Enteractinococcus fodinae: one gene and its partner. The protein of the gene in region 1 interacts with the protein of each later gene in a pairwise test. Links are inferred from orthologs where the notes say so. Each region holds a gene or a part of one and is shown in the gene's direction. Other genes may lie near its edges. The genes, in order: rplA and thrS.

The links.
Region 2: the proteins of rplA (region 1) and thrS interact in binary tests that used the Escherichia coli proteins (3 or more experiments, as listed by UniProt). The link is inferred for Enteractinococcus fodinae from one-to-one orthologs.

The regions. Positions count from the first base shown.
Region 1 is NZ_JAVDYJ010000001.1:727,824-739,989, forward strand. What follows is about bases 5,206-8,093. They hold rplA (50S ribosomal protein L1), read left to right. Parts: upstream 5,206-6,238; coding sequence 6,239-6,949; downstream 6,950-8,093. Other genes in these bases: nusG (transcription termination/antitermination protein NusG), read left to right, coding at 5,206-5,594; rplK (50S ribosomal protein L11), read left to right, coding at 5,729-6,160; J2S62_RS03465 (DUF4352 domain-containing protein), read right to left, coding at 7,050-7,886; J2S62_RS03470 (sensor histidine kinase), read left to right, coding at 8,052-8,093. In the rest of the region: J2S62_RS03415 (sulfate/molybdate ABC transporter ATP-binding protein), read right to left, coding at 1-652; J2S62_RS03420 (ABC transporter permease), read right to left, coding at 658-1,485; modA (molybdate ABC transporter substrate-binding protein), read right to left, coding at 1,498-2,253; J2S62_RS03430 (TOBE domain-containing protein), read right to left, coding at 2,265-2,672; J2S62_RS03435 (pyridoxal phosphate-dependent aminotransferase), read right to left, coding at 2,732-3,937; preprotein translocase subunit SecE, read left to right, coding at 4,349-4,534; more of nusG, read left to right, coding at 4,623-5,205; more of J2S62_RS03470, read left to right, coding at 8,094-9,287; J2S62_RS03475 (response regulator transcription factor), read left to right, coding at 9,320-9,991; J2S62_RS03480 (carboxylate-amine ligase), read left to right, coding at 10,097-11,263; rplJ (50S ribosomal protein L10), read left to right, coding at 11,553-12,074; rplL (50S ribosomal protein L7/L12), read left to right, coding at 12,138-12,166. UniProt on the Escherichia coli protein: One of the primary rRNA binding proteins, it binds very close to the 3'-end of the 23S rRNA. Forms part of the L1 stalk. It is often not seen in high-resolution crystal structures, but can be seen in cryo_EM and 3D reconstruction models.
Region 2 is NZ_JAVDYJ010000001.1:1,387,974-1,400,157, forward strand. Bases 5,483-8,388 are described here. They hold thrS (threonine--tRNA ligase), read left to right. Parts: upstream 5,483-5,882; coding sequence 5,883-7,895; downstream 7,896-8,388. Other genes in these bases: J2S62_RS06545 (AMIN-like domain-containing (lipo)protein), read left to right, coding at 5,483-5,774; J2S62_RS06555 (HIT family protein), read left to right, coding at 7,902-8,388. Outside these bases: J2S62_RS06530 (S9 family peptidase), read right to left, coding at 1-1,103; J2S62_RS06535 (DUF6504 family protein), read left to right, coding at 1,227-1,550; J2S62_RS06540 (DNA polymerase III subunit alpha), read left to right, coding at 1,553-5,080; more of J2S62_RS06545, read left to right, coding at 5,091-5,482; more of J2S62_RS06555, read left to right, coding at 8,389-8,510; J2S62_RS06560 (GOLPH3/VPS74 family protein), read left to right, coding at 8,575-9,279; J2S62_RS06565 (SufE family protein), read right to left, coding at 9,534-9,974; J2S62_RS06570 (sulfurtransferase), read right to left, coding at 10,086-10,979; cell division protein ZapE, read left to right, coding at 11,205-12,184. UniProt on the Escherichia coli protein: Catalyzes the attachment of threonine to tRNA(Thr) in a two-step reaction: L-threonine is first activated by ATP to form Thr-AMP and then transferred to the acceptor end of tRNA(Thr). The rate-limiting step is amino acid activation in the presence of tRNA.

The DNA.
Region 1 (12,166 bases):
CGGCGAGCGCTTCGACATCGGACTGATGGTGGGTCACCAGCACGACGGTCTGGTCGCGCAGGACCTCCGCGAGTAATTCGCGAAGGGCCGGGGCAGCATCTCGATCCATGGCGGCCAACGGCTCATCGAGCAGGACAACACGTGGGCCCGAGGCAAGCACACGAGCAATGGCCACACGTTGGGCCTGTCCTCCAGACAATTGGGCGGGCCTTCGATTGCCATACCCTGCCAATCCGACTCGTTGAAGCCATGCTTCGGCCGCTTCGAGTCGTGCCCGCCGGCGTGTGATGCCTGCTCGGTCCATACCGTAAGCGATGTTCTCGCGTGCCGTCAGATGCGGAAACAGTCCTGGATCTTGCGACAAGTACCCGATGTTGCGCTGGGCGGCTGGCAGCCACACAGTTGGGGGTTGGTGGGGGACAGGGCAATGGAACAACACGGTCTGGTCCACGTGGGCGTAACCGCTGTCGGGCATAAGCCAGCCGGCTAATGCTTGGAGCGTGGTCGTTTTCCCCGCTCCGTTGGGGCCGACGAGCGCCAGGGTCTCTCCGCTGCCAACAGTAAACCGTACCTCGACATCACGGGTGGCTACCGTCAGGGCAACGTCAAGTCGAGGTTGCTGAGTGGGTGTGCTTGCAGTGGGCGTCGGCATAGTGGTCAGCTCCGCTGTGTGCTGGGACGGAAGTAGGCCACCGCAATGACGAGCACGGCCACCAAGATCAAGACCAGCGATAAGGCGACAGCCGAGTCTGGATCAGTCTCACGCGCCAGATAGATTTCAAGCGGCATGGTCCGTGTTGTGCCCTGCAGTGATCCCGCAAAGGTGATCGTCGCGCCGAACTCTCCCAGCGCTCGGGCAAAGGTCAGCACCGTACCGGATAACAGACCGGGCCGCAGTAACGGCAGCGTAATCGTGGAAAAGGTCCGCCACGTTGATGCGCCCAGCGATTGAGCGATCCGTTCATAATGTTGGCCTGCCGATGCCAGGTGCGATTCTAAGGTCGTGACCATAAACGGCAGCGCCACAAAGGTTTGGGCTAACACCACGGCGGTAGTACTAAATGCGATCTCGATTCCCCACACAGAAAGGTGCTCACCAATCAGCCCGCGCCGGCCGAATGCTTCAGTCAGGGCAATGCCAGCCACTACCGGGGGGATCACCAGCGGCACTAAGACGATCACTCGAGTCAAGTTACGGCCCGGAAAGTCTGTGCGCGCTAGCACCAAAGCTAATGGCACACCTAAGACGATACATATCAGCGTGGCCACGGTCGCGGTGCGCAGCGACAACCACAATGCATCGACAGCGGATTGGCTGGTCAAAAGTGCGGGCAGCTCCGTCCAGGTGATACCGGTCAGCAACGCGATGAACGGCACCAACAGAAACACCCCCGCCACCAGGGCGATTGCCATCGTAACGGCGGGGATCCGCGGGGTAACCACGTGCTGTTGCCGCTGCCGCCTTGATGAATTCACCCCCGTCACCACATCACCTCGCTACGGTTTCAGGAAGCCGTGCGAGGCAAGGATCGCCTGGCCGCGCTCGCTGTGTACAAATTCGATGAAGGCATCAGCTTCTTCCGGGTGGCCGGTGTCGGTGGTGCGGGCGATCGGGTAGAGATTCCGCTGTTGTTCGGCCTGTGTGATGGGAAAGACCGTAACCTCTTCGCTGGCAAGCCGTGCATCAGTGGCGTAGACCAACCCAGCGTCAGCTTCACCGGTGCGCACTTTACCTAACACGTCCACGACCTGATGTTCTTCGGACACCGGGCGCAAGGCAACCCCGGCGGCCTGCGCCACAGACTCCGATAACGCACCGCAGGGCACTTGAGGTGCACACGTCACCAGCTTCACCCCGGGTTCGGTGGCCTCCTCCAAGGAGTTCACCTGCGCTGGATTATCTGCTGGCACAACGCCCACCAGCGTATTGGCGGCAAAGACCTCATGACTGTTGGGATCAGTGAGCTCAGCGTCGTGAGCGTCTTGCATGCTGGCTTCATCGGCTGTGGCGAGCACGTCAGCTGGCGCTCCGGCGTGTAGGTTGTGAACTAATGTCGATGATCCCGCAGCGCTTATATCAACCTCGAGATGAGGGTTCTCTGCGGTGAACTCTGCTGCGATTTCTTCAAAAGATGGTTGCAGGGATGCTGCAGCGAATACCCGGATCGGTTCAGTCTCTGATGCATGCGATGGGTCGTGACCGTCTGCGCTACACCCGGTAAGGGCGAAGGCAACCAGCCAAGTCCCTGTCACAGTGGAACGCTTCATGGAGCTAACCCAGTGGTCTCGATGACAACGTTGGTGGCTTTGACCGTGGCAATCGCGGGGGAGCCGACTTCCAGACCGAGCTCCTCGACCGCTTCGGTTGAAATCAACGACACTACCCGAAACGGGCCGCACTGGAGCTCTACCTGAGACATCACCTTATCTGCCACAATCCGCGTGACTAGGCCGGTGAATTTATTGCGGGCAGACGATGCGAGTTCATCAGGCACATTGGGACGCCCTTCGGCTGCTGCTCGCGCCAAGGCAGCGATATCTTGGCCAGCAACCACTTGCCGACCGGTGGCATCCTGGGTCGCCTCGAGCTTGCCATTACTGATCCACCGTCGGACAGAATCGTCAGAGACTCCCAGGTATGCAGCCGCCTCCGTGATACGCAAATACGCCATAAACTCAGAGTCTATGGCGTATTTGCGGGCGAAGTAAAGCGTGTGGCGCGCGCTTGCGGCTAGCCGTTCATCAGGTTCTGGATGCGGGAGACACCTTCGACCAGATCATCCATGCCCAGAGCATATGACAGGCGAATGTACCCCGATTTACCAAAGGCCTCACCCGGTACGACGGCAACTTGGGCTTTTTCTAAGATGACGGCGGCAAGTTCGGTCGAGGTATCCACTCGCTGCCCGGCGATCTCTTTGCCTAATGCTTGAGTGACATCAACGTAGGCATAGAATGCCCCTTTTGGCGTCGGGCAGACGAAACTAACAATATCGTTGAGCATATTGACCATCGTGGTGCGTCGCTCGTCGAAGGCCTCCAGCATTTCATGGACGGCGTCTAGGGGGCCGGACACGGCAGCAATGGCAGCCTTTTGCGCGATGTTGTTCACGTTCGATGTTGCATGCGACTGCAGGGTGGATGCTGCTTTGATGACATCGGTGGGGCCAATCATCCAGCCTACGCGCCAGCCGGTCATCGCATAGGTTTTGGCCACACCGTTGAGGATGACGGTCTGATTTGCCAGTTCAGGTACGGCTTTGAGGATGGGCGTGAAGACGGCCTCATCGTAAACGAGGTGCTCATAGATCTCATCGGTGATGACCCAGATGCCGTTGTCGAGTGCCCACTGGCCGATGGCCTGGGTTTCCTCTGGGGTGTAGACCGAACCGGTCGGGTTGGAAGGCGAGACGAAAACGACGGCCTTGGTCCGGTCGGTCCGAGCTGCTTCGAGTTGATCGACGGTGACCTTGTATTCGGCCTCAGCGCCAGCGAACACATCGACCGGGGTGCCACCGGCAAGTTTGATGGACTCTGGGTAAGTGGTCCAGTACGGGGCAGGCAGCAGAATTTCATCACCGGGGTCGGTGAGCGCGGCAAAGGTGTTATACACAGCTTGCTTGCCACCGTTCGTGACCAACACTTGTGCTGCATCAACTTCAACGCCAGAATCGCGCAGTGTCTTATCGGCGATTGCCTGCCGAAGCTCCGGTAGGCCGGCTGCGGGGGTATAGCGGTGGTTGGCCGGATCAACGACGGCCGCCTGGGCTGCTTCCACAATATAGTCCGGGGTGGGGAAGTCTGGTTCTCCAGCACCGAAACCGATCACGGGTTCACCGGCTGCTCTGAGCTGCTTGGCTTTGGCGGTAATTGCCAGCGTTGCTGACTCAGGTATTGCTTGCAGACGGGCAGATACACGACGTGCTGGTTCAACCATAAATGGCCTCGGCCTTTCGTTCAGGGTGCTCGCTCAGGCAATGAGCTGCGAAAATCAGGGGTTAACAGTACTGTAGTCGCCCCAGGTACAAGCTCGGTGTTGACGTCGTCACGTTGCACCAGCGGTGCTGTAAGGACCCTCCGATTTGTCGAGGGCGTGCACATTGGCTATGATTGGACTCTGGTGTAGGTCGCACACCAGTTTTTGTGTGCGGTTGACCCTAGGGCAGTGGCGCAATTGGTAGCGCAACGGTCTCCAAAACCGTAGGTTGCAGGTTCGAGTCCTGTCTGCCCTGCGCATGAGGTTCGAAGGAATCGAAGAACCTATCAGCACAAACAATATGAGCGAGGATTAGTGAGCAAGTCTACGTCATCCCAAACCGCTGAAAAGCGTGGGGTCTTTGCTCGCATCATGATGTTCCTGCGCCAGGTCGTCGATGAGATGCGCAAGGTCGTCACCCCGACCCGACAAGAACTCATCAAAATGACCGGTGTGGTACTGGTCTTCGTTGTTATTGTGATCGCGCTGGTGAGCCTGCTCGACTGGCTGTTCGGTATGGGTGCGTCCTGGGTATTCGGTGGTTCTGACGGCCTCTAATTAACTTCACTTGTATCGCGGGTGAACTTCCCGTAGTGAAGATATTGGTACATACCCGTGATTGACCGTTGAGAAAGCAGGATACCTAGTGTCGGAGAACGAACTCGAACCACAAATCGACCCCGAGGTTGAGGACATCAACGCCGTGGTCGAAGATGTCACCGACGACGTTGCAAACGAACGACAGGAACCAGCCGAGGCAGCTGCCAATGTCGAAAACAGCGACGAGGTCCCGGCTGTCGAAGCAGATAACGGTGAGGTCGCAGTCCGCGAACCCTCCGACGTTGCCGAAGATATTGAGCGCGAAGAACTTCTCGACGAAGTCACCGCCGATGTTGAAGTTCCCGAGGTACCTGAAGACGCCGTAGAGCCTGTCGAAGACGAGGTCGAAGAACCCGCTGAAGCTGACGAGCCTGCAGTCAAAGCGCCAGAACAGGTCGAAGAAGAACTCCGTTCACGGCTCCGTCGCGCACCGGGTGAATGGTATGTCATTCACACGTACTCCGGTTACGAGCGTCGCGTGAAAGCAAATCTGGAAACTCGTATTCAAACGCTAGAAGTCGAAGACGACATCTACGAAATCGAAGTTCCGATGGAAGAAGTCGTCGAAATTAAAAACACCGTACGCAAGGTGATTAACCGCGTACGTGTGCCCGGCTATGTGCTCGTTCGCATGGAGATGACCGAAGACGCTTGGGCTGCTGTTCGTCACACCCCGGGTGTCACCGGATTTGTGGGCAACGCCTACGATCCTGTCCCGCTCAGCCAGCAAGAAGTCTTTGACATGCTGGCACCCTCCTTGCTGCAAGAAGCCGCAAAAGAAGCCGAAAAAGCTGGCGCTCCACTCAAGGGCGAAGCCGCCCAAGAGGCAGCACCCCAGGTTACTGTCGATTTCGCAGTTGGCGACTCGGTCACCGTCAAAGAGGGTCCATTCGAATCGCTGCCAGCGACGATTTCGGAAGTCAAAGTCGAATCCCAGCAGCTGGTGGTCTTGGTTACCATCTTCGAACGTGAAACCCCCGTGACCCTCGGCTTCCACGAAGTCAGCAAGGTCGAATAAATCCATAACAGACTTCACGACAAGCCCGAAAGCTTTGTTCGGGCTTGTTGTGTTCAGATCACCGCGCCACGGTGATCGCCCCGTCACCCACGCTCCTGTGGCTGGCGTTATCCGAAAAAGAAAAGGACCCCAAAATGGCCCCAAAGAAAAAGGTCGCAGGTCTGATTAAACTCCAGATCGAAGCGGGTGCAGCTTCACCTGCTCCACCGGTTGGCCCAGCACTTGGTCAGCACGGTGTGAACATGATGGAGTTCGTCAAGGCCTACAACGCTGAGACCGAATCCATGCGCGGGAACATCGTGCCGGTTGAAATCACCGTCTACGAAGACCGCTCGTTCACCTTCATCACCAAAACCCCGCCTGCCTCACAGCTGATCAAAAAAGCTGCCGGCATCGACAAGGGTTCTGGTACTCCGCACACCGTCAAGGTTGGCAAGATCACCACGGCCCAGGCGCAAGAAATCGCCGAAACCAAAATGCGTGACCTCAACGCCAATGACCTCGACGCCGCAACCAAAATCGTTGCCGGAACTGCCCGCTCCATGGGCATCACCGTTGAGGACTAACCTCAACACCTCTCACATTTTCGTGGTAGGGCCGAGCGCGGTCCGTTGACACCACAACTGCATAAGGAGAAAAAGCAGATGGCAAAGCGCAGCAAAGCATACAGAGCAGCCGCGGCAAAGATCGAAGATCGCCTGTACGCCCCAGCTGAAGCAATCGCTTTAGCAAAAGAAATCAACCCATCATCCATCGACACCACCGTTGAAGTCGCCATGCGACTATCCGTCGATCCCCGTAAGGCAGACCAGATGGTACGTGGTACCGCAAACCTGCCACACGGAACCGGTAAAACCGCCCGTGTTGTTGTCTTCGCGACAGGGGACAACGCTGCAGCAGCTGAAGAAGCTGGCGCAGATTTCGTTGGCTCGGATGACCTGGTTGAGCGCATTCAGGGCGGTTGGACCGATTTCGACGCCGCCGTTGCATCACCTGACATGATGGGCCTCGTTGGTCGCCTTGGTAAAATCCTGGGCCCACGAAACCTCATGCCAAACCCGCGTACCGGAACCGTCACTCCCAACGTTGCTCAGGCAGTCAAAGACATCAAAGGCGGAAAGATCGACTTCCGCGTTGACCGTCACGCCAACTTGCACTTCATCATTGGCAACACCAGCTTTACCGCTGAACAGCTGACGGAAAACTACGCCACCGCACTGGATGAAATCATTCGTTTGAAACCATCCGCTGCTAAGGGCCGTTACATCACCAAGTCCACTGTCGCCACGACCTTTGGGCCTGGCGTTCCAGTTGATCCAAACGTGACTCGCGTCCTGCCAGAAGACGACGAATAAACCGTACCCAACGAGTTTGGGTACTGAAGCCACTGCGGGCCGGGGAGCATTTCCCCGGCCCGCAGTGCTATCTGTGCACCTGAAACATTATGTGCATTTCTTACTGGACCGCATAGAACACTGCATCACCGAAAAGACCCGGCGAAACCCGTAGTGTCCCGGCTTCGAGGTCCTCCTGGGGGACTTCCATCGCAATGTTGCCTGAAGTGGAAGCACCTTCGTAGAGAGTTTCGAATGAGTCGAAGTCATTCGGCGTCACGACCATCGCGTCATGGCTGGCAAACGAATTACCGCCCGACGAGACATACTCGATGCTGATATAAGGGGTCTCGCCTTCCGGATCACTGCCGATATAGGTGGTCGTTACATCAGCCATGACATAGACGTTGCCGTCGGCTGGTTGCTCGTTGAACGAGTTCTCGGACATAATCGCATCAGTGGCATCCAGATCGACACCGTTGACGGTCACTTCCCAGTCACCACTTTCGACAGTGGTTCCAAGAGCTAACGGGTTGTCTCTGGTGCCCTCTTCTCCGCTTGGGGCATCGTGCTCCTCAGAGTCCGTGGAGGCGTCTTCATCAGATTCGGTGTCGGCCTCGGTTGCGCCGTCTGCGGGTGATTGAATCTCAACATCCTCGCTGAAGGCTTCATCTACCGAGGTAGCAACCACTGCGAAAAATACGATGAACCCAATGACGGTCCCCACAATGGATATGATCAGGGCCGCGATGCCCTGACCGCGTTTTTGATCTTTCATAAACAACGAGATGATCGATAATACGAACGCAATGGGCAACAGAATCCACCCAATAATGACTGCTCCAGGGATAACGGCGAACACGGCGCCCACAATCGCGGTGATCAACGCGATGAGTCCCACCGTGTTGCGCGATTTGTGCTCCTGAACCGGTGGGTGCAGTTGTGTACTCGTAGACATAGCGACCTTTCGAATAGGTGTGAGAAAACTGAACACCTACAACGCTAGGAACTCAGCGAGATGGGATACACCACGAACCGGGTAAACCTTCATACCCGATCGGGTATCTCAACACCACCGAAGGGGTGCTCACGGCAAACGATACGCTGACTAGACTGTGAGACCATGACGACACCGACGAAGAACTCTCGCTTCTGGCACGCAATACTGGCCATCGTGGTCCGTGCTGCCATGATGTTCGTCGGTTCCCTTGTGACCGTTCTTGCCACACTGACCGCACCCGAAAACTTCAGCGGAGCTGGTTATGATGAGATTTCCGATCTCGGGGCGGTCCGGTTCGTCATTGGCTACCTCTTACTGCTCCTGATTCCGTGGTACCGCAAAATCCCGCTGGCCTTGATCATCACCGGAGCGTTTTACGCGGTGATCTTGCAAGGCGATCCGTATGTGCTGGCCATTGGGTTGACCGTGTGGATTGTACGAGCACACTACCGTTGGCATTGGATAATCAGCGGCGTAGGACTGGCCGCCATCGTGGTGAATATTGTCTGGCATCTTCTTGCGCTGTGGCGCTGGGAAGCCGACTTCGATACCACTGTCGCAGCTCTGGTGGTACTGACTTTCGGATTTGCAACGCTGGGGCTCGTACTGTCCATTGGCTTTACCACCCGCCACCGCCGCCGAATGCGCCAAGCACACGATACCGTTGAAGCAGCAGAACACGATCGCGAAGTGCTCTCATCGGAAATGACCCGCCAGACGGAACGCGAATATTTGGCGCGGGAGGTGCACGATACGCTCGCCCAACGCCTCACCGCACTGTCCTTGCAGGCTGGCCAAATGCAAAAATCTTTAGCTACCAGCCACGATGCGGAACTCACCAGCGCCCTGCAGGATACGAAACGCTATTCGGATCAAGCGCTCAAAGATCTCCGAACCCTCGTCACCTCACTGAGAGCCCAAGGCGAGAAAGAACCAACAGTTCCTTCGGTCGCTCCCAGTGGGTTCCAGGACCTCAAAGCCCTCTTAGATGACGCTGTGCACCAAGGTCTGACCATTCAACCGCAGATCATGCTCAATAACTACGAGGCCGCCCCAGACGCGCTGCAACGAGCCGTATTACGGATTACCCAGGAAGCCCTAACGAACGCTTTACGTCACAGCACCGATAAACGTGTGAACCTTCGGCTGGAAGGGCAGCCCGGGGAAGGCCTATTGCTGGAGTTCACCAACACACGCGACGCGCAGCATCATTTTGCGGGCGGGACCGGCACCGGGTTGCTGGGCATCAAAGAGCGGGCCGAGCTCCTCGGCGGAAGGATCCAAGAAGAGTATCTTCCTCAGCACTTTCGGCTCACAGTCCATCTGCCCTGGACATTGGAGTCGGTCGAAGCACTCTAAACGTGTCCCACCCGCGGTGCTAGGCTTTCCGTGTGGCAATCAGGGTAGTGATAGTAGACGACGAGACCATGACGCTGCGGAACCTCGTGGCCATTGTCGAAGCTGACCCGACGATGGAAGTGGTCGGTTCCGCGACAAACGGGCTGGATGCTTTGCAGCAGATACGCGATACTCGACCTGATTTGGTCGTCATGGACCTCTACCTGCCAGGTGAGATCGACGGCGTGGAATCTATTCGACGTGTCCAAAACTTGCTTAACCCACCCAAAGTTCTGGCCGCCACAAGTTTCGATCTCGAGTCGTATACTCGCGGGGCACTCGAGGCTGGGGCAGTCGGCTTTATTCTCAAAAACGATGCCGAAACACTACTACTCCCAGCGCTTCGTGCGGCAGCAGACGGGGAGCCTATGGTTTCACCGCAAACCACTATCCGCCTCATTGAAAGCTTTCTCCGTCCCTCCACCGCGCCCGAAATCGCTCAAGCCAGGGAACGTATCGCCGCATTAGCACCGCGCGAACTGGAAGTTGCGCATCTTATCGGACACGGCAAGTCCTATAAGCAGATTGGTGCGGAACTGAACATCGCACCGGATACCGTCAAATCCACGGTGACGCGTGCTATGCAAAAAGCTGACGCTGATAACGGAGCTCAATTGGCCTTTCTTGTCGGCCAAGCACGGCTTGATATCAAGGACGCTGAATAACACCCAACGGTCAGGAGTACCTCTACCGGTATGAGCGCATCAGCACGGCAGATAGCAGCAGAAGATTTCTAGTATCAGCCGGGTGCGTCGTGTTACTGTCACTCCATGACCCTGCTGGGGATAGAAGAAGAATTCTTACTCGTTGATCAAGACGCGTTATTCCCGGTTGCCCCCACGAAGCATCAGACGGCCGCCTTACAACACATTGCCGTAGCCGGTGGCCAGGCCACACTTGAGTGGCTTCGATGTCAGATCGAGCACGCCTCAGCGGTCTTGGGAGATACGCAAACTGCCACTGAGGCCCTGTTAGCTTTTCGGCAAGAACTGGCCGCCGTGACGCGTCAGTTCAACATCGCCGCAGTGCCGGTGGGCGCTGCACCTCGGATCGATGGGCGCGGCGCAACGATCAGCGATGCGGACCGGTACCTCCAATTAGCAGAGCTCGCCCCCGGCATCGCAGCGGACCAATACATTAACGGGATGCACGTCCACGTCACCATCCCTAACCCGGAAGCAGGCGTACAAGCGCTCAACGGTCTTCGCCCGTGGCTGCCCTTGCTGACGGCGCTCAGTGCGAATTCACCTTTCTGGCAGGGCAGAGATTCCGGTTTCGCTAGCTGGCGGACCATTCACTACCGCCGGTGGATGGTCAGTGGCATGCCCCCATATTTCCAGGATTTTGAGGACTACACCAGGCGCGTCGAAGCACTGTTGGCCAGCGATGTGGTCACTGACCACGGTGGTATTTGCTGGTTGGCACGCTTGTCGCACCGTCACCCCACCATTGAGGTCAGGGCCTGTGATGTGCAACTGCAGGTCTCAGACGCCGTTGTCTTGGCGGCCCTCATCCGTGGTCTGGTCAGTGCCGCTGTCGATCAACCTCCACGGTCCCAACCCCAGGTCGAGCTACTTGATGTGAGCCTTTGGCAAGCAGCAAAGTTTGGTCTGACAGGACGTTTGCTCGATCCGTTTAGCGGCACTCCGTACCCTGCCAAAAAGCTAGTATGGCAAGCCTTCCAGCACGCACTCCCATATATCGAAGCTTTCGGTGATGATGAACTAGTTCGAGCTGGACTAGAGCTGTTGCTGGCCGAAGGTACCGGAGCAACCCGACAACGGGCGGTCTATCAGTGTGAGGGCATCCCAGGCGTCCTGCGCTACGCGGCTGAGGCTTCAACAGCACGGCATCGACGCTTACCCGACACCCATGAAACCAGAACTTCGACATCGTCGTCAGATGATGCTGGTCATCCGTCCGGTTTGGCTTCCTGACCAGTTCATCGAGAGCTAGACAGGAGGCAGTGTTTTCGTTTCTGGTGCTCGATTTGCAAATGCGAGCGGAAACTCTGTAAGGTAATGCGTACCGAAGACCGCCGGTTGTATTACACCTGTGCCAAATAGGTGTGACTATAAAAGCTCGTATATGAGCGGCCCGCGTAGGTGGACATGATGGCATAGAACTCCTGCGATTTTTGCAGCTCCAGACTCTTTGCGCCCTGTGCACCTGCACGGGGCGTTTTTGTGTTTGGGTGACCGGCATATCCACGAAGGAAGGAGTGCCATGGCGAATGCTGAAAAAACTGCAGCCGTGGAAGAGCTTGCGGAACTGTTCCGCAACTCATCCTCAGCTGTATTCACAGAATACCGTGGTCTCACCGTAGAAGAGATCACGAACCTGCGTCGTGCTCTGGGTGAGAACGCTACTTACGCCGTGGCGAAGAACACGCTGACTGCTATTGCGGCAGAACAGGCCGGAGTTACAGCTCTAGAAGGCAAACTCACCGGTCCTACCGCAATCGCATTCGTCTCAGGTGAGACTGTAGACGTTGCTAAAGTCATTCGTGATTTCGCCAAGGACCACGACAAACTGGTCATCAAGGGCGGCTACATGGATGGCCAACCACTTGATGAAGCCCAAGTTATCCAGTTGGCAAACCTCGAATCTCGCGAGACTTTGCTATCGATGATGGCTGGCGCAATGAAGGGCTCCCTGTCCAAGGCAGCCGCTACATTCCAAGCCCCACTCGAGAAAGCTGTTCGCCTCGCAGAAGCGCTGCGCGAAAAGCAAGACGAAGCTGCATAACCGCTGGCACATTACGTGCCACACAACCAGACCCAAGACTTTTATCGCAAAGGAGCCAATATCATGGCAAAACTGTCCACTGAAGAACTGTT
Region 2 (12,184 bases), 660 kb from region 1 along the record:
TCGGTGGCAAGCGCGGTATATGTTCGAGCCGTTTCGAGCTCCGGATGTGGCTGCCAGGTGTCCACCGCGGTGGTCATCCGGGTGGGCTGGGCGTCGCCAAGGCCACCCGTAAAGATTGCGCCGGCACCTTCGTCGTCGCTTGTGGCAATCAGGTGGGAGTTGGTTAGCCACTCGGGCGAGACCCATCGGTCTAAGTCGGGCCACAGGGCTTGCAACTGACCACTGCGAAGATCCATGATCCCGGCGGACACTGACAGGTTTGTACCGTCACGCCACGGGGTGCTGATATTGATAACCGCGCGAGTGCCATCCGGGCTGATAGTGCCGGCGCTGAATTCTTGGTGCAACGTCGAGGTGAGTAATTCAGTGGCTTGACCGGTGACAAAGTCGATGCGATACAGCACCTGGGTTTCTACGTCGTCGGGGGTGTTGCCGCGGTGTTGTGCCATGGTGACCACCGCGTGCGTGGCGGCCGCATCAAGGTGCCAGTTTACTAACCGCCCGGCTGGTAGATCGATCCGAATGAACTCGGGGCGCTCCCCAGGGCTTGGGAGCAGAGCGATGCCCAAAACGGTCCGGCCCTGTGGCAGATCTTGATCCCAGTAGCGCGTTGGGAACTGGGAGTAGACCACTCCGGAGACCTTTGCTTTGTCCCGGGTTGCGGCCAATTCTTCATGTTCTTGATGGGTAGCCGCACCACTGTGCCACTGCATGGCAACGACTAGTTTGTCGTTGGCTACTTGCAGACCACTAAAACCCCAGGCCCGTTGGGCCACGATGCTGGGTTCACCCATGGCGGGGAGCACCCAGAGTTTTGCGCCGGCCGCCGCGGGAGTATCCGGGTCGGCGGCGGCCGAGTCTCGAGATGATAAGAAAAAGATGCGCCCGTCACGGGCCGGTGCTACCGCCGAGACCGAATCATCCGCAAAGGTCAGCTGCATCGGGTGCTCGGTGACATCCCACAGCTGCGTCACATATCCGGTGCGATCTTGTTTGAGTTGCTGGACGGTGGTCACGACACGCCCGGCTACAACCGAGACGCCGGTCAGACGGGATGCATCGAGCAGTGGGGAGAGTGCCGCATCGAAAGCTGAGTTGGTCATGGACCCATTATGAATGCTCCTCCGGTACAACAACAGTCCGGCTTATCGTGTCCCTGTTAATTTTTATGCTGAGAGCACGAACAACATAGCGTACTGAAACCACTGATCAGGAAGGGGTTTGCCATGGGCACACTCACACAATCCATTGAGGTCACCTGCACCACCGCTGGTGTTCCGTTACACCTGATGTACGGTGGCCGGTCCTATACGGTCAAAGCGCAACCACAGCGTTGGTATGTGCGTCGTCGGTGGTGGGCCGAAGAATACCGGGCAGCTCTCGGACACGGTCCTGGACTGGTGGATTATCAGGTTTGGCGGGTCCAAGTTGGTCTGTCTCGGGCACAGAATGCTCCGGTATTGACCTTGGATATTTCACACCATATTGAGTCAGGTCGCTGGCGTCTGGTGCAAGTCCACGACGCCCTGCGATTGGATGAAGTCGCCTAATCATGGCACCTGGTTTTGCCCATCTCAACGTCACCACCGCATATTCTGCCCACTTCGGGGTGTCTTGGCCCGAAGAGCTGGTAGCTGTTGCGGCAGCCGATGGCGCCCAGATTATGGGCTGCACAGATCGCGACGGACTCTACGGGATGGCCAAACACCTCAAAGCCTGCGTGGCCCATAATATTGCTCCGGTGGTGGGGGTGAACCTTGCGGTGATGTGGGACCCGTCCAGCACTGCAGATGGTCAACCCCTACCAGCCGGCAGGGTCACGATCTTGGCAGCCAATGCGGCCCAGGCCGGGTACGGCCAAGCTCAAAATCTTGGAGCCGGGTACCAGGCCCTGGTGCGATTGATCTCACTGGCGCACACGCAACTCGGGGCCGACCAAACGCCCTATATCTATGTCTCGCAGTTAGCTCGCGCCGCTGGGCCTGAGGCAGTGCTGAAGGTGCTGGTAGGTCCCGGTTCGGACGTCGGGGCGCTAATGGTCCAGCGCAAATACACCGCGGGGCGTACCCGCTTGAGGTTATGGAAGAGGGCCCTGCCAGCTCGGGCACTGTACACGGAAATCGTGTCCCACTTGTCCCTGCCGTCAAAGCGCCTGTCCACCGCACAAGCTGTGCGGATGTTGCGCGCCAGCACCGACCTTGACCTGCCAGCTGTTTTGACCAACGCCGTCCGGTACGCGACCCCGGACGGCGCCGCCACCGCCGATGTGGTGGATGCCGCCCGAGCGCTGTCCAGTCTCGATACCCTGACCGATATGCAGCCCAATGGTCAAGGCTGGCTTAAATCTGCCCACGACATGCATGCTCTCGCCAAGGAGATCGTCTATGAAGCAGGTTTCGGTGCTGCGGCGGTTCACCAACTACTCGAGACGACCCAACGGTTAGCCGAGACCTGCGCGCTGGATCCGGCCCAAGATCTCGGCTGGGGACAGCCGCGAGTCCCAGAATTTGATGTCATCGGTATCGACGGTGAGCCAAATACTGTGCTCTCGCAACGCGCCCGAGCAGGGCTGGCCCACAGGTTCCGACACTTAGATCCCGCAGGGGCCCCATATGATCGAGTACTTGACCGGCTCGACCACGAACTCAAGATTATTGAAAACCTGGGCTTTTCCAGTTACTTCCTCACCGTTGCCGAAGTGGTTTCCATGATCGAAGACCGTCAGGTGAGAGTCTCTGCTCGAGGTTCCGGTGCGTCCTCCCTAGTGAACTACGCGTTACGAATTTCCCACGTCGACCCGATCGAACACGACCTGATCTTTGAACGGTTCTTATCGCAAGACCGATCCACGCTGCCCGATATCGACATTGATGTGGAATCCGCTCGCAGACACGAAATCTATCATGCGATCTTTGACCGGTTCGGTCAGGAACGCACCACGCTGATGAGCATGCAAAACGGGTACCGCGTGCGCGGTGCGGTCCGTGATGCAGGCCGAGCGCTTGGTCTAGAGCGCGAGCAGGTAGATCACCTGGCCAAAAAATTGTGGCGCTTCTCCGCTTCCGACTTCCGCCAAGCTCTCGAGCATATGCCAGAACTGCAAAACTTTGCGGCCCAAGTGCAAAACAGCCGCAAATCGGGCAATCAACAACTTGATTTGCTCGTGGATCTGACAGAACGACTCGACCGGTTACCCCGACATATTTCGATGCATCCTTGCGGGGTCATTCTCGGAGATGCCACCTTGCTGGACCGGACCCCGGTAGAAGCCTCCGGGATGGGATTGCCTATGAGCCAGTTTGATAAACACGACATGGACCCGATGGGCATGCTCAAACTCGATGTGCTTGGGGTACGCATGCAGTCCACCATCGCCTATGCGATCGAAGAAATTCAGCGCACCACCGGAGAACACATCGACCTTGAAACAGTGCCCCATGATGACCCGGCCACCTACGAGATGATCAAAACCACCCATACCCTGGGCTGTTTCCAAATTGAGTCGCCTGGCCAGCGTGAGCTCATTGGCAAACTCGAACCCGAATCCATCACCGACCTGATCATCGATATCTCACTGTTTCGACCCGGGCCCATGAAATCCGATATGGTCCGCCCTTTCTTGGATTACCGCCACCAATTAGCCCCGGCCCACTACCCACACCCGCGACTGAAACCCATCCTGGAAGAAACTCACGGGGTGACGGTTTTCCATGAACAACTGCTGAGAACCTTTGATGCCATGACCGGTTGCGGGCTGGCCGCAGCTGATGAATTTCGCCGCCGCCTCGGCTCTGATGAACAACCTGAGGTTGAAGCTTATTTCCGAGCCAAAGCCATGGAACGTGGCTGGGATATCGACGTCATCGACGAGGTGTGGGAGACCCTCGCGGCGTTTGGCTCATTCGGGTTTTGCAAAGCCCATGGCGCGGCCTTTGCCATCCCCACCTTCGAATCTGCCTGGTTGAAAACCCACTATCCAGCAGCGTTTATGGCCGCGGTCCTAGAACACGACCCCGGCATGTATCCGCAGCGACTGATGGTAGCTGAAGCCCGCCGGATGGGTATCGAGATCTTGCCGGTCGATATCAATCGCTCCACCACGCAGATGCGATTAGAACCGCTTCCACATCCCCACCCGTCTGGCCATCGGTGGGGGATTCGGCTGGCCCTGACCACCGTGTTGGGGCTGACCCACAAAGAAATGCAACGCATCGAACGGGCCCAACCCTTTGACAGTTTGGCAGATATCCGGGACCGAGCTCGGTTGAGTAAAAAGAGCCTTGAACACCTCGCCCAACTTGGCGCACTCGATTGCTTGCTACCGGCCACCGGCATCAGCCGTACCGATCTGGTCCATCACTTAGAATTCTTACACTCACCGACCAGACGGGACCGCACCGGCCGCAGTCTGCGTCTCGGACGCCCACAAATCGAAGGACAACAAGCCCTCCCGTTGGGCGACACCGAACTCGAAACACTGCCGGCACTGTTTCCTGAACCAACAGCAGAACAACGAATCCGCACTGAGCTGGATCTGACCGCTATCGATGCCACCGGGCATCTGATGCAGTCCCATAAACCTTATCTGGATGCGCTGGGCACCACGCCGGCAGATCAGCTCTTGAAGCTGCGAAACCATACCCGTGTGATGGTTGCCGGTGTGCGCGTAGCAACCCAGACCCCACCGATGCGCTCGGGGAATCGGGTGGTATTTATTTCCATTGATGATGGCACCGGGGTGGTTGACACCTCCTTTTTTGCTCAAGCCCAACACGCCACCGGCGACATCCTGTTCTCCGCACGATTAATGCTCATTGAAGGCACCACCAGACGCACCGGAACCCGCGGTATCACCCTGCAGGCCATCCGCGCCTGGGATATGCACGATCCAGCCTCATTGCCTGACCCTGACTACTGGGATACACAACGGAGCCACTGGGCGCAATGGCTTGCGAAATCACCGGAACAACCAGCCCCACCGGTTGTCCACCAAAGCCAGTTGCGACAGCGGGCCCTAGCTCCTGACGTGGACGCTTCAGTACGTTATCGTGGGGTGCACAAACCGTATGCCACCAGATAAAAGGATCGCGATGGCCACGCACCGAACACCGCCAAGGATAGTAGCGATACTTTGTGCAGCTGGACTATGGTTCACCGGCTGCGGCACTGAAGACCAGACATCACCGCAGCCTTCACCTTCGCCCACCACACCTGAACAGGCCTCGCCTAGTGACTCGCCCACGACCGGCTCACCAACCGCGACCCCGGATGAGCCCACCGACGAACAGAGTCCAGAAACCACGCTTGCCCCCGTCGGTGAGTTCTCTACCGAAAACCAGCACTCCTCCGGGTGGCCAGAATATGGCGAGACTTCCAACATCTATCCCACAGCCGTCCGGACTGCAGTACACGACGGGTTTGAACGTATCGTCATTGAACACGCCGGCACCGGCCAGCCCAGCTTCTTCACGCAATACACAGCTGAGCCACGAGAGCCGGGCATTGGCACGCTCGTTGATACCGGTTCTGGTGCGTACTTGGAAGTCACCCTGTCGGGCACCACGGACCCGCTCGATTTGCCACCGGACATGCTGGAACATGGCGCCCATCTCGAAGATCTCGACACCCAGGCCACTGAAGCGGTGGTGAGTTTCGCGCCGTGGGAAGCCACTAGTACCTACTATCTGGGGTTAGATCAGCAACGTCCCTATGCCGTCTCGGTGTTGGAATCGCCCGTGCGGGTTGTGATTGATATTCAACTGGAAGACCAGTGAGCTCATGAACCTGCAAAGCGGTCTGCAAAAAGATAGACTGGCGGATGGCTTGTCGGTGGTCCAGTATGCCACCGGATTTTTGAGCCTAACCCAAGGAGGAAGTGGCACGTGGCCGAACCACAAGAAATCACCATTACCGTAGACGACCAAACCATGCAGGTCGCTGAAGGTACCACCGGTACCGAATTATTCGGTGCGGAAAAAACTACGGTAGTTATGAAGGTCAACGGGACCCTGCAGGACCTGTTCCGTGCCATTCCCGACGGAGCCACAGTTGAGCGCGTGGACATCACCGACCAAGAAGGTCTGGAAGTGTTGCGCCACTCGACCGCTCACGTTCTGGCGCAAGCGGTCCAAGAGCTGTATCCAGACGCCAAGTTGGGCATTGGGCCATATATCGAAGATGGTTTCTACTACGACTTTGATGTCGACGAACCCTTCACCCCCGAGGATCTCAAACAGATCCAAAAGCGCATGATGCGCATCGTCAAAGCAGGTCAAACGTTCGATCGTCGCGCCGTAGACGAAGCCAAGGCCCGTGAAGAACTCGCAAATGAGCCATATAAGCTGCAGCTGCTAGACCGTCAGCACGATGAAGAAGCCGCTGCGGAAGGTGCCTCCGTAGAGATCGGTGCAGGGGACATCACCATCTACGACAACCTGGACCGTAAAGGTGAAGTCGTGTGGTACGACCTCTGCCGCGGCCCCCATATTCCGTCCACCAAGCTGATCGCCAACGGTTTTTCGCTGACTCGTGCCGCCGGGGCCTACTGGCTAGGTTCAGAAAACAACCCGCAGCTTCAGCGGATCTACGGCACCGCATGGGCATCGAAAGAAGATTTGGTGGCCTACCAGGAACGCATTGCCGAAGCAGAACGTCGCGACCACCGCAAAATTGGTGCCGAAATGGACCTGTTCTCGTTCCCGGACGAGCTGGGTTCGGGGCTGCCGGTTTTCCACCCCAAGGGTGGGATCCTGCGCAAGGAAATGGAAGACTACTCACGCCAGCGCCACGAGGAAGCTGGCTATGAGTTCGTCTACACCCCGCATATCACCAAACAAAACTTATATGAGACCTCCGGGCACCTCGAATGGTACGCCGAGGGCATGTTCCCGCCCATGCACGTCGACGAAGTGCGCGACGAAGACACTGGGGAAGTCACCCGTGCCGGGGCAGATTACTACCTGAAACCCATGAACTGCCCGATGCACAACTTGATCTTTGCTTCACGAGGCCGTTCTTACCGTGAGCTGCCACTGCGTTTATTCGAATTCGGTTCGGTCTACCGGTACGAGAAATCCGGGGTAATCCACGGGCTGACTCGAGTGCGCGGCATGACCCAAGATGATGCTCACATCTACTGCACCGAAGACCAGATGAAAGACGAGCTGACCACCACGTTGAACTTCGTGCTGGACTTGCTCAAAGATTACGGGTTGGATGATTTCTACCTCGAGCTGTCTTCCAAGGACCCAGAAAAATACGTGGGCAGTGACGAGGTCTGGGATAATGCCACGCAGGTATTGGCCGAAGTCGCAACCGAATCCGGTCTCGAACTGGTGGATGATCCGGGTGGTGCGGCCTTCTATGGTCCGAAGATCTCTGTTCAGGCACGCGACGCGCTAGGGCGCACCTGGCAGATGTCGACCATTCAGCTGGACTTCAACCTTCCGGAACGTTTTGATCTGGAATACCAGGCTGCCGACGGCACCCGCCAGCGCCCAGTCATGATCCACCGTGCCTTGTTTGGCTCAATTGAACGCTTCATGGGGGTGCTCACCGAGCACTACGCTGGCGCATTTCCCGCTTGGCTCGCCCCAGAACAAGTCATTGCCATCCCCGTGGCAGATGCCTTCAACGACTACCTGTTCGATATCGTCGACAAGCTCAAAGCCCGCGGTATTCGTGCCCGCGTGGACAGCTCCAGCGATCGGTTCCCGAAAAAGATTCGCACCGCAGCAAAACATAAGGCACCGTTTGTGCTCATTGCCGGTGGGGAAGACGCCGAAGCGAATGCCGTCTCGTTCCGGTATCGTGACGGCTCCCAGGACAATGGCGTGCCGGTGGATGACGCCATCGAGCGTATCGTCGCCGCAGTCGAGCAGCGTCAGCAGGTGTAACACTCCATGGCAGACCGCAGTACAGATCACGATGCAGAATCCACCGATGATTTTGTATTAGCTGGGACGCCGGATGCTTTTGAACGGTTATGGACGCCGCATCGGTTGGCTTACGTGTCCAAGGGACAAAGTCAGGTCACCGATGAGGCGTCCTGCCCATTTTGTGCCGCACCGCAACGTGATGATGAAGCGTCTCTTATCGTGACCCGCGGTAAAACGTGTTACGTGGTGATGAACCTCTATCCGTATAACCCGGGTCATCTCTTGGTGTGCCCATACCGTCACGTACCCGACTACACTGACCTCACGGTCGAAGAAACAGCCGAATTCGCGGAGTTATCCCAGATCGGGATGCAGGTGTTACGCACCGTGTCCCGGGCAGCCGGCTTCAACCTTGGGATGAATCAGGGCAAAGTCGGCGGAGCTGGCATCGCTGAGCATTTGCATCAACATATTGTCCCGCGTTGGGGCGGCGACGGGAACTTCCTTCCCATCATCGCGCAAACAAAAAATGTCACGGGCACTATCGGTGATATGCGCTCGATTATCGCCGAAGCGTGGCAGGCCGAAGCGCAACAATTCCGTGAAAAGCAAGCAGCACAACACAAAGAATAGTCGTCTTCGCCACGGAGTATGGCCAGTCCTACACAACGGCCTCAAAAACCGCGACAATGGACGTATGATGTCTTCACCTGGAGAAGCCCAACCGCGGCCGTTGAACCTGGCAGAATATTATCTGCTGAGCTGTCTGGATGATGGAGGCAAGCTCCAAGCTCCGCTACGTACCGTTCGTATCGGATTAGCCGGTGCGGTCCTCACGGACTTGGCACGACGCGGCTGTCTGTATGTCACCCGGGATGTGGTGATGGTCAATTCCCACCACGAAGCAGAGCTCGAACAGCCATTACATACCGTCCTCCAGATTATGAAAGACGCTCCCGAGAACCAAGACGCCGAGCAGTGGATCAACCGGTTCTCGCGTCCGGCACTCATGGACGCGGTGGTGAGGATGCTGGAGTTTCGTGAAGAAATCACGGTGGTCAAAAAGAAGTTTTTGGGGATGTTTCCACGCACCAGGATGGTCCCCAACGAGTCCTATGGACGGATGGACATGTATGTCAGGCTCCGAGCCACCCTGCTTGGACGAGATACCGCCCTGGATGCGACCACCTGGCCATTAGTACAACTGCTGTATTCCACAGATGTGCTGCCCAGTATCTTTCCAGGCCTGCAGAATAGAGAAGTGAAAGCCCGGTTAGCTGAGTTCCATGCAGAAGCCGAACACGAAGAACCAGCCATTTCCGAAGCACTACAGGCCATGGAGAACGCCATCGCAGAGGCTTTAACTGCTACCCGAGGGCAGGCCACGGGAATGCGAGGTTAGACGTTCGCGACGAATATTTGCCATCCGCACGGTGCGCGCACCTAAAGTTATGCTCAGTCGTGTGAAGTCTACTTTGTCGGCCACCGCCACGAGCGCATTAGCCACTCGCTGAGGATCGACGGCTAGTTTTTCGACGGCTTCGTGGCCATAACGAGCGGTCGTGTTGCCATGGTCGTATTCATAGACCCGGTGCCACATGTTGGAAGTTACTAGCGCAGCGATTGCCGGGGTGGCACGAGTTTGCCGGACCGAGCTTATGACAAATGCGTGGTGATATTCCGCTTAATACGACCTAAGAGCGCGCTCATACCTCGAAGGCGCAGCGGTGTCAGCGCGTTGGTCAGCCCGAGCCTATTCGGGATATCGTCCGGAACTGTCAGGATCTCTGAGGCACGCTGACCTGATAGTCCCTCAATGAGGACGCCAGCAAAGCCGCGAGTTGTAGGGGCTTCAGGCGGAGCCGAGATAATCAGTGTGACGATCGGATCTTCTTCGTCGGAGTATTCCACAGCCAAAAATAGCGGTGTCTGACATTCGGTGACCTGTTCCATCTCATCTTCGTGACCGGCATAGCGTTCCGGTGGTTCTGGAAGATTATCGGAGAACTCCAACAGCAGTTCGAGACGGTCGGATTCGGGCAGGTCTTGGAAGTCAGCGATGAGTTCGTCAAGAACCTCAATGGTTTGCGCAGGCATAGGATCCTTTCTACGGCAATGATCCACCGTTCATTCTAACGCCCGCGGGGGTTAAAATATTTCGCCGGTGCCAGGATCACTCCCAGCACCGGCGAAATAGGTCAACGAGTCTTAGCTTGGCGCTTGGCCGGGCTCTGCACCAACCACAATCGGTACGCCGACGCTGTTGCCCCACTCAGTCCAGGAGCCGTCGTAGTTTCGTACGGAGTCATATCCGAGCAAGTAACGCAACACAAACCAGGTGTGCGCTGAGCGCTCACCAATTCGGCAGTACGCAATGACCTGATCGGTTTGGCCCAGGTTTGCATCCTCCGCGTAGACCTTGGTCAGCTCTTCGCGGGATTTGAAGGTGCCATCCTCATTGGCCGCGGTTGCCCATGGCACCGATTCGGCGGTCGGGATGTGGCCACCACGCAGGGTGCCTTCTTGTGGGTAGCCCGCCATGTGCGTGGTTTCCCCGGTATATTCGGCGGCGGAACGGACATCAATCAGTGGCAGTTTGCCGATGCTGTCTAATACCTGTGCTTTGTTGGCACGTTCGGTTGAGTCATCGCGTTCGACAACCGGGTAGTCACCTTCAGTGACATCTGGGACCTCGCGAGTGATTTCGCGGCCTTCCGCAATCCACTTGTCTCGGCCACCATTCATCAGGCGGACATCTTCGTGCCCGTAGAGTGTAAAGACCCACAGCGCATAGGCAGCCCACCAGTTTGACTTATCACCGTAGAAAATAACTGTCGTGTCGCGGCTGATGCCCTTTGAGGCAGCCATTTTGGCAAAGCCCTCCGGTCCGATGAAATCACGGGTGACGGGATCGTTCAGCTCGGTGTGCCAGTCAATTTTGATGGCCCCGGGAATGTGCCCGGTCGAATAGAGCAGAGTATCTTCATTCGACTCTAGAACAACGACGTTGGGATGGTCCTTGTGTTCCGCTACCCAAGCTGTTGAGACGAGTTTTTCTGGGTGCGCGTAGTCGGATTGTTCCACCGGAACTGAGGTAGTCATGAAGCGAGAGGCCCTTTCGTTGTGAGTTGCCATCGGCATGTGACACGTATACAAATTAAGGATACAAGCCTGTGTGTTAATTACGACGGCCCGCGTCACACTACTACTTCTACGGGCGCTTTCGAAGTAACAGTGCCGCGGCAGGTGGGCTGCGTTTTAGGATGGAGAGGTTGAGCACCCATTCGGTGCTTGACGTTAGACCGAACTCAATGGATTGGATACAACGTGGCAGAAATCGTAGCTCTATCGGAGCGGAACCCGCAGGTTTCCTCCGAAGAACTCCTGGCGGGCTTCCACCCGTCATACCGCTTCGGTGAAGTTTCTTTCGACACGTATATCCCTGATCCCGCGCATCCCTCACAGGCCGGTGCAGTGGATCGGCTACGAGAATTTGCATCCACGATGACACCGGCAAAAAAGTCGGGTGGTTTCTTCTCAAAATTCAAGCGCAAACCGAAAAATGCTGGGAAGAATGGCAACGGCCAGCCCAACGGTATCTATCTGGACGGTGGGTTTGGGGTGGGTAAAACCCACCTGTTGGCGTCTTTATGGCACGCAGCGCCAGGTCGCAAAGCGTTTGGTACGTTCGTGGAGTACACCAACCTTGTCGGAGCGCTGAGTTTCACAACAACCGTAGAAGTGCTCAAAGAATACACGTTGGTGTGCATTGACGAATTCGAACTCGATGACCCAGGCGATACTGTGCTCATGTCGCGTTTGATGCGCGAGCTCTCCGATGCTGGCGTAAAGCTCGCCGCGACCTCGAATACGTTGCCCGGCGCGCTGGGGGAGGGGCGCTTTGCTGCCCAAGACTTCAAACGGGAAATCCAAGTGCTTTCCGATCAGTTCGAGACCGTACGCATCGATGGTGAAGATTACCGTCACCGCGGGCTCGAGCGTGCCCCTGAACCGGTAGCTGTCGGCAAGGAACTGGAGACGGCTAAGGCGAACTTCCCTGACGACGAAGTGTTTGCCTTCGATGACTGGGGTGCTCTGACGAAGAACCTGTCCCGGGTGCACCCTTCGCGCTACCGTGAAATGGTCAAAGATGTCGATGTCCTCGTGCTCAGTAATGTCTCCACGATCACCGAGCAGGCCATGGCCCTGCGCTTTGTCGTATTAGCCGACCGGCTATATGACAAAGACGTGCCGGTTATAGCTTCGGGGGCTCCTTTCGAGGAGCTGTTCACCGAAGACATGATGGC